2 regions of the Couchioplanes caeruleus genome follow, and region 2 is predicted to be linked to the other one. Evidence: riboswitches for the same ligand, from Rfam matches in the RefSeq annotation. Region 2 holds a riboswitch; the other holds the start of a gene.

Region 1 (6,932 bases), 4.1 Mb from region 2:
CCGTCGGCGAAGTGGGAACGCACTCCTGCCGGCTGCGCCTGGCGACAGCCGGTCTGAGCACCGCCGCCTATCTCGTCCACCTGAACCACACGCTGGCCGAAGCGCTCCTCCGCGGCCTGCTCCGGCCGGGTTCGGCGCTGGTCATCGATCATGTACCGGAGCTGGCGGACGCGGACCTACGGACCGCGGCGATGATCCGGGTGCACCGGGACACCACCGATCCTGACCGCCTGCGCGCGTACACCTGCCTGAGCACCTCCGACCGTCGCGGGGACATCACGAATTCGCCGATCTCGATACGCTGAGCCGATTTCGCTTCGCTTGCGGAGGTGCTCATGCCCGGCTCGGAATTCTGGGTGCTCCTCGGTGCCGACCATGCGGGCAAATCATCGGTTCTGTCCGCGTTGGCGCGCCGCACCGGTTGGCGCGTCGCCTCCTATGACGACGACTTTCTCGGCGACGGCTTTCCCCTGGTCTCGCGGCTCCGCACCGAATTCCTCACGGAGGCGCTGAGGGAGGCGGGCCGTCGCTATTCCGCCGACTTCGTCCTCAGCATCGTGCAGACCGCCGTGGTCTTCCTGCGCGATCAAGCGCTGGCCGGCGGCATGGCCGGCCCGGTGGTGGTCGACTCCTACTACTACAAGATCTTGGCCAAGTGCCGCCTGAGTGGGCTGATCAACGAACAGATCTTCGCCTGGTGGCGTTCGTTTCCGCCGCCGCGGGAGGTCGTCTATCTGGACACCGACCCGGGCGTCGCATGGCGGCGCTCCGGGAACGGCGCCGCCGTCAACCGCTTCGAGCATTACGGCGACCGGCCGAGCCGGAAGGCGTTCGTCAGCTTCCAGGCCGATCTCCGCCGGCTCATGCTGGCGGAGGTCCAGAACGTGCCGACCAGCGTGATCGGCACCGCCGCCGACGTCGACGACATCGCCCGTCAGGTCGAGAGAATCGTGAGGAGTGATCGTGGCCATCGATCCGGAAATCGCAGCGCGGGTCGCCCAGTACCGGCGTAGGACCGTCGCCGAACGCGATGGGCTCCGCGCCGCGCTGGCGGATGCCGTCTCTCACCAGCGGCGCGCCCTCACCCACGTGCTCACCGAGAACGTCGGCACGGCCTTCGGGGTGGAGCACGGCTTCGCCGCAATCCGCGACGTCGACGAGTTCCGCGCCGCCGTGCCGATCCGTGACTACGACGCCCTGGCGCCGTGGATCCACCGGGCGGCCGACGGCGAATCACATGTCCTCACGGCCGACGATCCGGTCGTGTTCTTCATGAGCAGCGGCAGTACGGGCGACAACAAGAAGATTCCGATCACCCGCAGCTTCATGCGGCATAGCTTCTTTCCCTTCTACTACGCGGCCTGGGCCAACTTCGCCGAACACTTCCCGCGGGTACTGGAACGCGACGACACCACTCTCAATCTCAAACACGACCCGGTCCCCCGCCTCGCCACCACCGCCTCGGGCCGACCCCACGCCGGGGCCAGCCAGGTCGACTTCGGCGCGGCCTTCGGTGAGCATCTGGCGGCCGAGCCCGGCACCCGGGCGCCCTGGTCCACGCTGAGCGCCGAGGTCTGGACCGAGCACCAGTGGGACCGGTCCTACGCGCGACTCCGGCTCGCCGTCGAGTCCGATCTGCGCTGCGTCATCGGCATCAACCCCGCCATGGTGGCGGCACTGCCGTACCAGCTCGCCCAGTGGCTGCCGAGGATCGTCAAGGATCTCCACGACGGCACGCTCGACGGGAGGCCGTTCGGCGCCGCCAACCGCGCCCGGGCCGCGGAGCTGGAGCGGCTCGCCGCATACCACGGCACGTTGCTGCCGGCTCACGTCTGGCCGAACATGGAGCTCATCTTCTGCTGGACGACGGGGCTGGCCTCGCTCTACCTGCCTCGGCTCCGGGAGAGCTTCGGTCCCCGGGTGACCGTCCTACCGGCTCCGGTCGCCGCGTCCGAGGGTCCCGTCGCCGTGGCCCTGGACCGCCACGCGACGGCCGGTTCCCTGATCGTTCCGGCCGCCCTGTACGAGTTCGTCCCCGCCGACGAGGACCTGCGCCCGGACAGTGCGACCCTGCTCATGGAGGAGCTCGCCGAGGGGCAGGAGTACCACGTCGTCTTCACCCACGTCGGCGGGCTCTACCGGCACGCCGTGGGCGACGTGGTGCGCGTGGTCGACCGGGTGGCCGGGGTGCCCCGCGTCGAGTACGCCGGGCGTCGCAACCTCAGCGATGTGGCCGGCGAGCGGCTCCGCGAGTCGCACGTCGTCCGCGCGCTGCGTACCGCGCTGGACCGCACCGGCCTGGAGGTCGTCAACGCGACCTGCCGTCCGATCCGGGGGAGCTACGAGTTCGCCGTGGCTTCCTTCACCGACTGGGGAGCCGATGAGGTCGGGGCGCTGACGACGGCGCTGGACGCCGCGCTGAGCGGCATCGCCGACGGCTACCGCGCCGCCCGGGCCGGCGGCCGGCTGGATGCCGCGAAGCTGCACGTGGTCGGGGCCGAGCGGTTCGCCGAGGACTGGCACCACCGGGTCGCGCAGGGCGTGCGTCCCGCCCAGGTGAAGGACCGCGTCTTCCAGCGTGACGACGCGAGCTGGGAGCGTCTGCTCAGTCCCCTATGACAGAGCGTGAGCGTTGTCATAACGGCTGGACGACCCACCGTGAGGGGCTGCTAGCCTCGAATCCAGGTCATGAGCGCCAGCATCGAGCCCCGGCTTGCTGGCCGGCAACCCTCCTCCGCGGTGGGGTGCCCCGGGTGAAGACCAGGCACCGGAGCAAGGCTCCCGTGCAAGCGTGGCCTGGTTCCCAGGTCATTACCGACCTAGGAGAACCATGTCTTCCCGCAGTTCTGGCGCACCGGCCCTGACCCGGCGCCGGCACGTCGACATGATGCGGATCTGCAGCGCCGTGTGTCGGCCCTGCGCTGCGCGCTAGACCGCGCCCACACCCCTCTTTCTCGATACGCCCCTTTCTCAGGAGACCCCTGTGCGAGTTCTGCCTGCCCTCATCCGGGCCGCCGCCCTCGGCGTTGCCGCGATCCTCGGCACCACCATGCTCACCGCTTGCAGCGACGCGGCGTCCAGCTCGGCCGACAACCCGTACGGCCTACAGCAGCCCGGTGTACTGCGGACCGGGACGCTCACCGACGCGCCGCCGAACGTCTATCTGAAGGACGGCAAGTTCACCGGCTTCGACAACGACCTGCTCACCGCGGTCGCTGCCAAGCTCGGTCTGAAGGTGGAGTTCGTCGGCACCGACTTCTCCGCCCTGCTGTCCCAGGTCAACAACCGCAAGTTCGACGTCGGCAGTTCCTCGATCACCGTGACCGAGGCGCGCAAGAAGACGGTCGACTTCGGCAACGGGTACGACTTCGGCTACTTCGGACTCGACGTACCGGCGAACTCCACCATCACCAGCTTCGACCAGCTCAGCGGCAAGCGGGTCGTGGTCGTGCAGGGAACCGTCCAGGACGACTACGCCACCGGCAAGGGCCTCGACCCGGTGCGGGTGCCCGACTACAACGGCGCCATCAACCAGCTCAAGGCCGGCACGGCCGACGCCTGGATCGCGCCTGCGGAGATCGGCGAGAAGTCGGCCGCGGACAGCGGCTTCAAGATCAAGGTGGCGGCCAAGCAGCTCAGTCCCGCCCCGACCGCGTACGCGGTGGCGAAGGGCAACAACGCGCTGCGCGAGGCGCTGAACAAGGGCCTCGACGAGGTCATCGCCGACGGCACCTGGAAGCGACTCCAGGAGCAGTACTACCCGGGCCGCCCGATTCCCGCCGGTTTCACGCCGGGCAGCGGAAAGGCCGCAGCTTCGCCGAGCACGTCGGCTTCGGCCACCTCCTGACAAGGATGAGCACCCTCTGGGAGACCTTCTTCGACTGGTCGTCGATGCGGGCGGCGCTGCCCGAGATGCTGACCGTCGGGCTTCGCAACACGCTGGTGCTGGCGGTTTCCGCCGCCCTGCTCGGCTCGGTGCTCGGCCTGCTGCTGGCGGTCGCCGGCATCTCGCGTACCCGCTGGTTGCGCTGGCCGGCCCGGGTCTACACCGACGTGTTCCGCGGTCTCCCCGCCGCGGCGACCATTCTGTTGATCGGGGTCGGGCTGGCACCGCTCGGCATGGAGATCTGGGGGCCCAACCCGTACCCGCTGGGGATCCTGGCGTTGTCGCTCATCGCGGCGGCATACATCGGCGAGATCTTCCGGGCCGGCATCCAGTCCGTGGAGGCCGCCCAGCTCGAGGGGGCCCGGGCGCTGGGCTTCTCCTGGTCCGAGTCGATGCGGCTGGTGATCATCCCGCAGGGGGTCCGCCGGGTCCTGCCGGCCTGGGTGAACCAGTTGATCGCCCTGATCAAGGACTCCAGCCTGGTCTACTTCCTCGGCCTGGTGGCCAGCCAGCGGGAGCTGTTCCGGATCGGCCAGGACCACGCCGCCACGACCGGCAACGAGTCCGCGCTGCTGCTGGCGGGGCTCTTCTATCTCGCGCTGACCGTGCCGCTGACCCACGTCGTCAACTGGATCGACCGACGGCTGCGGCACGGCCGGCCGCCGGCCACGGACGACGACGACACGGATCTGGCACTGTCCGGCGCAGTACAGGGGAATGAACGATGACGGCCGCCACCACCACCTCGGTCAGCCTGAGCCTCCGCGACATCCACCTGGCGTTCGGGCCGAACCGGGTGCTGCGCGGCGTGGACCTCGACGTGGCCCGCGGGGAGACCGCGTGTGTCATCGGCCCGTCCGGCTCCGGCAAGTCGACGCTGTTGCGCACCATCAACCGCCTGATCGAGCCGGATCGCGGTGACGTGCTGCTGGACGGCCGCAGCGTACTGGGGGAAAGCCCGGACCGGCTGCGGCAGCGGGTCGGGATGGTGTTCCAGCAGTTCAATCTCTTTCCCCACATGAGCGTGCTGCACAACATCACTCTGGCGCTGCGCCGGCTCAAGAAGCTCTCCGAGGACGAGGCGGTGGCGATCGCCCGCGCCCAGTTGGAGCTCGTCGGGCTCGCCGCCAAGGCCGACGCCCGGCCGGCCCACCTGTCCGGCGGGCAGCAGCAGCGCGTCGCGATCGCCCGCGCCCTGGCGTTGCAGCCGCAGGTGATGCTCTTCGACGAGGCCACGTCCGCACTCGACCCGGAACTGGTCAAGGGCGTGCTGGGCCTGATGGCGGACCTGGCGGCCGAGGGTATGACCATGGTCGTGGTCACCCACGAGATGGGGTTCGCTCGGGAGGTCGCCGATACCGTGGCCTTCATGGACCGGGGTGTCGTGCTCGAGGCCGGCGCGCCGGCCGAGATCTTCGAGCGGGCCACCCACCCCCGGCTGCGCCGGTTCCTCTCCCAGGTCCTTTAACCTTGATCAATGGAACTTCGCAGGCTCGGCGCCGCAGGACCAGAAATTTCACGCCTTGCGCTGGGGGCGATGACGTTCGGGCAGGAGGCCGACGAACATGCCTCCCACGCGATCCTCGACGCCTTCGTCGAGGCGGGCGGCACCCTCATCGACACCGCGGACGTCTACGGCGACGGCCGCAGTGAAGAGATCATCGGACGATGGCTGAAGGCCCGTCCGGAGCTGCGCGACCGTCTCGTCATCGCCACCAAGGCGCGGTTCCCGATCACCGGCCAGCCGGGCGCGGGACTCAGCAGGGAATACCTGCATCGGGCCCTGGAGGCCAGTCTGCGCCGGCTGGGTCTCGATCGGATCGACGTGTACCAGGCGCATGGCCCCGATCCTCGCGTACCTCTGGATGAATTCGCGCAGTTCGCAGAAGAGGCGATCGGTGCCGGGAAGATCACTCACTCCGGGCTGAGCAACTTCACCGGATGGCAGATCGTCCTGGCCCATGCCGGCTGTGTCCGGCGCGGCGTCGAAGCGCCGATATCGCTGCAACCCCAGTACAGCTTGCTTGTGCGGGAGCCGGAGTGGGAGCTGCTGCCCGCTGTGGAGTCGCTCGGCATGGGTGCCATGGTGTGGGGTCCGCTCGGCGCGGGCTGGCTGACCGGCAAGTACCGGCGGGGAGAGGGGCTGCCGTCCGACAGCCGGCTCGGAGACGATCCGGATCGGGGCCTGGAGGCGCTCTCCCGGCGCGGGACCGACCGGACCTGGCGCATTGTCGAGACGCTGCTGGATGTCGCCGATCAGCACGGCTTCACCCCGGCTCAGACGGCACTGGCCTGGGTGATGGACCGGCCCGGCGTCAGCGCCGCGCTGGTCGGCGCGCGCACCGCCGGACAGTTGCGGGACTGCCTGGCGGCCGCGGACCTGCACCTGGACCCGGCCGCCACGCAGCGCCTGGACGCCGTCAGCGAGCCGCCGACGCCGGACTATCCCTACGCCTTCATCGCCGAGATATCCGAGACGCACTGACCTCGGCGAGTGAGATGAGGCGGCGTTGTTCGAGGACCGCGGCGGCGGCGTAGGCGCCGCCGCCGGCGATGGCGAGGATCCAGAACAGGCCGGGAGTGCCGAAGAAGAGTGCCGTGGTCGAGATGAGGGCGAGCCAGGCGCCGAGGCCGTAGTGCATGAGATTGCGGCGTACGGCGCCCTCGGCGAGATAGAGCAGGCCGACGACGAGGCCGGAGCCGATCGGCCACAGGATGGACTGGAGTTCCGGCATGCCGAGGTGGGCCGTCAGGGCGGTGATGGCGAAGAACAGGGCGATGAAGCCGATGACCCAGCCGGCGCCGAGGAGCTTGCAGGCGAGGACGTCCGGCTCGCTGGCCGCGCGCTGGACCCGTGACGAGGCGATGGTGGCCTGGGTGATGCCGACTATCAGCCCGATGCCGAGCAGCGCCGTCGGCAGCCAGCCGGGCAGGTCGAGCAGAGGAGTGTCGCCCTGGGAGACCGCGGCGGCACCGTGGCCGCCCAGATAGGCGAGCCCGAAGCTGACGTACGTCGCCCGGCTGTCGATCTCGATCAGGCGGCGGG
Region 2 (6,932 bases):
TGCACGACCCGCAGCGGGACCGACCGCCGGCGTGCCTCGGCGGCGGCGTACCGCAGCAGCGGGCCGCAGTTGCCGTCGTCGTCCACGGCCGCGACGACGGCGGCCCCTGATTCGCGGGACGCTCCGATGACGACGGTGGTGCCCGGTTCGGCGGCCCGGACCAGCGCGAGATTCGTCGCGTCGGCGTCGTCGGACCGCGAGCCGGCCGCGGAGAGCCCAGTCGTCATCGATCACTCCTCGTGCTCGCGTCCTCACCAGTATCCGACAGGGCATGTGACGGAGTCCACTTAAGGCTTCGCTCATGACGGCGTCACGTGCCGTTCATCTCGACGGGCGACCATCCATCGATGACGGTACGCACACCGGTCCTCGCCGCGTCCGCCCGCGAGATCGCGGAGGCGCTCCTCGCCACGATGGGTGACCGCTGGCGGCATACCCGGGGCGTGGCCGAGCGCGCCGCCGAGCTGGCGCCCGCGCTGGACCTCGACGCGGACGTCCTCGTCGCCGCCGCCTGGTTGCACGACATCGGGTACGCCCGCGAAACCGTCGTCACCGGCTTCCACCCGCTCGACGGCGCCAACCACCTCGCCGCGCGGGGCTGGCCGCTGTCCGTGACCGCGCGCGTCGCCCACCACTCCGGCGCCCGGTTCGTCGCCGCGGCGCGCGGGCTGGGGGAGCGGCTCGCCGCATACCCGTACGAGGAGGGCATGCTGTCGGACGCGCTGACCTACGCCGACCAGACGGTGGGGCCGCGCGGCGAACGGGTCACTCCCGCGAGGCGGCACGAGGAGATGCTGTGCCGGCACGGGCCCGAGTCCTGGAACGCCAAGGTCGACCACCTGCGCGGGCCGTATCTGATCCGGGTCGCCGACCGCGTCGAGCGGCGCATGCGGGCGCATTGACGGCCCTCAGTCGCCGGTGAGGCGGCGGTGGGCGTACGTCGCCGCCCACAAGACCACGCCGACGAGCAGCAGGACGCCCGCCACGCGGTAGTCGCTACCGGCGCGGCCGGAGAGCGGGCTCGCGAGGTACGCGCAGAGGACCGCGCCCAGCACCGGGATGGCCGTCGGCGCGCGGAAGTGCCGGTGCTCGACCCGGTCGCGCCGCAGCACCAGCACCGCCACGTTGACGATCGTGAAGACGCAGAGCAGCAGCAGCGAGGTCGTCCCGCCCAGCGCCGCCAGGTCGGCGAACCAGATCAGCGCGAACGCGACCAGGGTGGTGAAGACGATCCCCACCCAGGGGGTACGCCGGGAGCGGTGGACGAGGCCGAGCACCCGGGGTAGCACCCGCTCGTTGGCCATGCCGTACAGCAGGCGGCTGGCCATCAGCATGTTGATCAGCGCGGAGTTGGCCACCGCGAACATGGTGATGAAGGCGAAGACGGTCAGGGGGAACGCCGGCGCGCCCGCGGACACGACCTTGAGCAACGGCGCGTCGCCCTCGCCCAGGTCCGTCGGGGAGACCAGCGCGACCGCCGAGATCGCCACGAGCACGTAGATCAGGCCGGTGATGCAGAGCCCGGTCAGCATCACCTTGGGGAAGATCCGGACCGGGTCCCGGGTCTCCTCCGCCATGTTGACCGAGTCCTCGAAGCCGACCATGGCGAAGAACGCCAGGGCCGTCGCCGCGGTCACGGACAGCACGGCGCTCTCGCCCGGCGGAGCGTCGAACTCGACCAGCCGCGACAGATCGCCCTCGCCGCCGCCGAGCGCCCAGGCCCCGATGCCGATGACGATCAGCAGGCCGGTCAGCTCCACCAGGGTCAGCACCACGTTGACCTTGACGCTCTCGCCCACGCCCCGGAAGTTGACCAGCGCGATCAGGGTCATGAACCCGACCGCGACCGCGGTCAGCCCGAGCCCCGCGCCGATCGACAGGTCGAAGGCCTGCGCGAAATTGCCCGCGAACGCCTTCGACGCGCTGGACGCCGAGGTCAGGCCCGAGCACATCACCGCGAAGGTGACCATGAAGGTCAGGAAGTGCACCCCGAACGCCTTGTGCGTGTAGAGCGCCGCGCCCGCCGCCCGCGGATACTTGGTCACGAGCTCGAGATAGCTGAACGCGGTCAGCAGGGCCACCGCGAAGGCGAGCAGGAAGGGCAGCCACACCGCGCCGCCGACCTCGGCCGCGACCTTGCCGGTGAGCGCGTACACCCCGGTGCCGAGGATGTCGCCGACCACGAAGAGCAGCAGCAACCCGGGCCCGATGACCCGGTTGAGCGCCGGCTGGCCGGACGGGGTGGTGGTCGCCTCCGGAGTGCCCGCCTCTGCCATGGCCGCGTACCTCCGGTCGTGTGCCGCGGTGGTGTTGTCGTTCGAGCCTCGTACACATCGGCGGATCTGTCGAGTGTGGCTTGTCCCGGGGGGAGCCGTGCACCAGGATCGATGTCATGCGCATCGTGCTCGCCGCGAACCCGGAGGCCGACCAGCCCTGGGTCGCCGACGCCGCCGCGGACCTGGCCCGCCAGACCGGGGGAACGGTGGCGGTGGTCGCGGTGGACGAGGTGGAGCTCGAGCGGCTGGCGGCCGCGCCGCGCAGCGTCTTCACCGCCCGCGCCGAGCAGGCCGCGGCGGCGGCCGCGGAACGCCTGGCCGCCGCCGGCGTCGAGGCGTCCCGGACCGTGCTGTCCGGCCGCGCGCTCGAGCGCATCCTCGAGTTCGCCGAGGAGCAGGGCGCCGACCTGATCGTGGTCGGCTCCAGCACCCGGCCGGCGGTGACGCAGCGCCTGCTGGGCAGCGTGCCGCTCGATCTCATCAAGAGATCGCCGCGCCCGGTCGTGGTGGTCACCCACCCGCCGTCGCCCTGACCCGTCGCGGCGGATGCGCCGTCAGTCGAGCGGCGGCAGGCCGAACACGTCGGCCAGGCCGGTCACCTGGATCGCCTTGCGCACCGGCTGCGACGGGTTGATCAGCGTCAGCGTGACGCCCTCCGCGGCCGCCGAGTTGCGGGCGCTGACGAGCGCGCCCAGGGCGTAGGAATCGATGAACGTCAGCCGGCTGACGTCGACGTGCAGGCGGCGGCAGCCGGTGCCGCGGGCGGCCGAGGCGAGGCTGTCGCGCACCTCGTCGGCGCAGTCGAGGTCGAGGTCTCCGTCGAGCGCCGCGGCGAGCAGTCCGTCGGGAGTGACCGGCTCGTACGCGACCAAGGTGTTCCTGGACATCTGAGCGAGGATAGCCGGGTTCGGGCCGGTCGGCTCGCCGGGCCGGGGCCGCGCACCGGACGCCGTGCGCTACGAACGGGCCGCGGTGAGCGTGGCGAGGGCGGACACCAGCCGGTCGATGTCGTCGTCGCGGGTCCCCAGGCCGAAGCTCACGCGGAGCAGGCTCGGGGACCCGGCCTCGCACGGCGCGGCGGCCCGGTCGGCGGTGAGCCTGCGGGTCAGCGGGTGGGCGCAGAACTGCCCGGCGCGCACGCCGATTCCGTACTTGTCGGCGAGCTGGGTGGCCACGACGGCCGGATCGCGGCCCGGCAGGGCGAGCGACACGATGCCGACCCGGGGCGCGGCCCCGCGGAACGCGGTCACCTCCACCGCACCCGGCACCGACGCCAGCCCGGTGCGCAGCCTCGCCAGCAGTTCCTGCTCCCGCTCGTGCAGCGCCGCCCGGTCGGCGCGTCCCAGCGCCGCGCACACGGCGCCGAGGGCCGCCGCGCCCAGCAGGTTCGGGGTGCCGCCCTCGTGCCGCGCCGGCCCGGTCGCCCAGGTCACCTCGCCCGGTCGGTCGCCGACCGTCGCGCTGGCGCCGCCGCCGCTGAGGTACGGCTCGGCCGCGTCCAGCCAGTCGGCCGCGCCCGCCAGCACACCCGCGCCGAACGGGGCGTAGAGCTTGTGCCCCGAGAACGCCACATAGTCGGCGCCGAGGTCGGCCAGGACCACGGGGGAGTGCGGGGCGAGCTGGGCGGCGTCGACGGCCACCCGGGCGCCGTGGGCGTGCGCCACGGCGGCGATGCGCTGCACCGGCCACACCTCCCCGGTGACGTTGCTGGCGCCGGTCACCGCGACGAGCGCGGGTCCGCGCACGGTCGCGAGCGCCTTCGCCACGGCCTCCACCGCCGCGTCCGGGGTCTCCGGGCAGGCCAGGCGCAACTGCCGCGGCCACGGCAGCAGGTTGGCGTGGTGCTCGCCGTCGAAGACGATCGTGGTGGTGCCGGCGGGCAGGGCGCGGGCGAGCAGGTTCAGCGCGTCGGTGGTGTTGCGGGTGAAGACGACGGCGTCGCTCGCCCGGGCGCCGACGAACGCGGCCACCCGCTCACGGGCGCGCTCGTACGCCAGCGTCGAGGTTCGGGCGCGGACGCCGGTGCCGCGGTGCACGCTGCCGTACCAGGGGAGCAGGCCCTCCACGGCGTCCGCGGCGGCCCGCACGCAGGGTGCCGACGCGGCATAGTCCAGGTGGGCGAAGCGGATGCTCTCGCCGTTGGCCAGTGCCACGTTGGCGTTGGGGTCGACGACGTCCAGGTCGTGTCGCACGGTCAAGATCACAGGAACCTCCACGGGGTCGGGGACCCCGCCGGGGCCCGCGCTTGCCCGCGTCGTCATCGACGCCGGCCCGGTCCTCACCCGGGGCACCCCATCGCGGACGCAAGGGTTGCCGGCCAGCTAGCCGGGGCTTGTCGCTGGCACTCATGACCAGTGCCGACCGTAGCAGACATCCCCCCAGAGGGTTGTACCGCCGAAATGACCACCGATTGTGATAACGGAACTACGGTGAGTCCTGGCATCTGTCGGAAAAGAGCGAAAGGTACGACATGAAACTGGTCAAACGTCTGGCAGTCGGCGCCGGTGTAGCCGCCGCGGCACTCGTGCTGAGTGCGGGACCCGCGAGCGCGCACGACGACGACGACCACAACGGCAACACCAACGTGGGCCTGCTGAACGGCAACAGCGTCGAGATCCCGGTGCACATCCCGGTCAACGTCTGCGGCAACGGCCTCGCGATCCTCGGCATCGCCAGCACCGCCGCCAGCTGCGTCAACGACGACTGACGACGCCGGTACCGGCAACGGCGTCCGGAACCGGGTGGCACGCAGGATCACCCCGCTCCGGGCGCCGCGCCGTGAGATCGGCTCAAGCCCTCAGCCGCGGTGACCGGGTGCCGATCGGAGAAAGGGCGGCAGCTATGCGCCGTCACCCAAGCGGAGGGATGACCACGTGCGGCGGTTCTCTATCGGCACCCGGTTGTTCGGGACCTTCGCCGCTGTCCTCGTGCTGCTGCTCGGCGTCGCCGCGATGGGCTTCGCCACGATCGTCGCCCAGCGGGGGTCCGCCAACGACGTCCGGCGGCTCGAGGTGCTGACGCGGCAGGCGGAGGAGATCAAGACCCACGCCGCCACGCTCAACGGCTGGCAGGCGAGTTACATCAACGACATCTACCGGCTCGGCGCGGGACGCGCGATCGGCGGCGACTCGGTCGCCTTCAAGGCCTGGCAACAGGAGCGCGACACCTTCAAGACGTTCCTCTCCCAGGTGGACGCCGCTGCCTTCACCGGCGCCGAGAAGGAGCTGTTCCAGCAGGTCGGCGCCGAGCTGGACACCTACGTCGCGGTCAACGACAAGCTCGTGGCCGCGTACAAGCCGGGCACCCCGCAGGCGCTGTGGAACGCCGACCAGATCGCCATCAACGACAGCTTCAACAGCTACTACCGGATCATGGTCCACTCGCAGAAGCTCGCCAGCTCGGTGGACGCCCGCAGCGTCCAGGCCGTGCAGGTCGCCGCCGACGACGCCGAGCGCGCGCAGTGGGTCATCGGGATCGCGACCATCGTGGCCCTGCTGCTCGGCGCGGGATCCGCGTGGGTCGTCACCCGCAGCATCGTGCGCCCGGTCGGCGCCGCCCGTGACGCGCTGCGCCGGGTGGCCAATGGTGACCTCACCGAGACGCCGAAGAGCAAGTGGCACGACGAGGTGGGTCAGATGGCCGCCGCGCTCGGGCAGGCGGTCGACTCGGTCCGTGCCATCGTCTCCGACGTCGCCGTGCAGGCCGACGCGCTCACCCGTACGTCCGCGGACCTGGACGCCGTCTCGGCGGCCTTCGCCAAGAGCGTCGGTGACACGTCGCTGCAGGCGGACCTGGTCGCCGGCGCGGCCGAGGACGTCAACCGCAACGTGGACACGATGGCGTCGGGCTCGGAGGAGATGGGCATCTCCATTCAGGAGATCTCGCGCAACGCCACGGACGCCGCCAACGTCGCCGCCGAGGCGGTCGCGGCCGCCGAGACCGCGAACGGCACCGTCGCCAACCTCGGCTCGTCGTCGTCGGCGATCGGTGACGCCGTACGGCTGATCACCAGCATCGCCGAGCAGACCAACCTGCTCGCGCTGAACGCCACCATCGAGGCGGCCCGCGCCGGCGAGCTCGGCAAGGGCTTCGCCGTCGTGGCCGGCGAGGTCAAGGACCTCGCGCAGGAGAGCGCCAAGGCCGCGGAGGAGATCGACGGCCTGGTCAAGGCGATCCAGGGCGACACCGAGGCGGCCGTGGTCGCCATCGGGCACATCGGCGGGGTCATCGCCCGCATCAGCGACTACCAGACCAGCATCGCGGGCGCCGTCGAGGAGCAGACGGCCACCACCGTCGAGATGAGCCGCGGCGCCGTGGCCGCCTCCAGCGGTACGGCCAGCATCGCCGAGAACATCCGTGCCGTCGCCGCCGCGACCTCGGTCACCTCGGCGGAGGTGGCCCGCGCCCGCGAGGCCGCGGCCGAGCTGACCCGCATGTCCACCACGCTGCGCGACGCCGTCGGGCAGTTCCGGTACTGAGGATGCAGATGCGTAGAAGGATCACCGCCGCCCTGCTGGCCGCCGCCGTCGCGACGCTGTCGGCGTGCACCGCCGCGCCGGTCCACGACAAGACCGACACCAAGCTGATCGGGCTCGGCCGCGAGGCGATCCACGTCGGCATCGCGTACGACCACGCGGGCCGCGGCGACAAGAGCTT

The links. A riboswitch is a leader RNA that binds a small molecule or an ion and turns the genes downstream of it on or off. The one in region 2 is predicted to bind S-adenosylmethionine.
Region 1: it holds a riboswitch for S-adenosylmethionine, as region 2 does, so the genes downstream of both, EDD30_RS18465 (ABC transporter substrate-binding protein) here and EDD30_RS00400 (aminotransferase class V-fold PLP-dependent enzyme) in region 2, are expected to answer to the same signal.

What each region holds. Positions count from the first base shown of each region.
Region 1 covers NZ_RJKL01000001.1:4,138,649-4,145,580, forward strand. The annotation lists gene EDD30_RS18450 (DUF6182 family protein) at 1-305, shown strand, start outside; gene EDD30_RS18455 (hypothetical protein) at 330-1,013, shown strand; gene EDD30_RS18460 (GH3 family acyl-acid amido synthetase) at 964-2,619, shown strand; SAM riboswitch class IV at 2,685-2,798, shown strand; gene EDD30_RS18465 (ABC transporter substrate-binding protein) at 2,984-3,847, shown strand; gene EDD30_RS18470 (amino acid ABC transporter permease) at 3,853-4,614, shown strand; gene EDD30_RS18475 (amino acid ABC transporter ATP-binding protein) at 4,611-5,354, shown strand; gene EDD30_RS18480 (aldo/keto reductase) at 5,364-6,371, shown strand; gene EDD30_RS18485 (ABC transporter permease) at 6,343-6,932, opposite strand, start outside.
Region 2 covers NZ_RJKL01000001.1:85,758-92,689, forward strand. The annotation lists gene EDD30_RS00375 (universal stress protein) at 1-227, opposite strand, end outside; gene EDD30_RS00380 (HD domain-containing protein) at 348-902, shown strand; gene EDD30_RS00385 (APC family permease) at 909-2,276, opposite strand; gene EDD30_RS00390 (universal stress protein) at 2,393-2,809, shown strand; gene EDD30_RS00395 (STAS domain-containing protein) at 2,831-3,163, opposite strand; gene EDD30_RS00400 (aminotransferase class V-fold PLP-dependent enzyme) at 3,233-4,480, opposite strand; SAM riboswitch class IV at 4,513-4,629, opposite strand; gene EDD30_RS00405 (chaplin) at 4,747-4,983, shown strand; gene EDD30_RS00410 (methyl-accepting chemotaxis protein) at 5,150-6,754, shown strand; gene EDD30_RS00415 (BMP family lipoprotein) at 6,763-6,932, shown strand, end outside.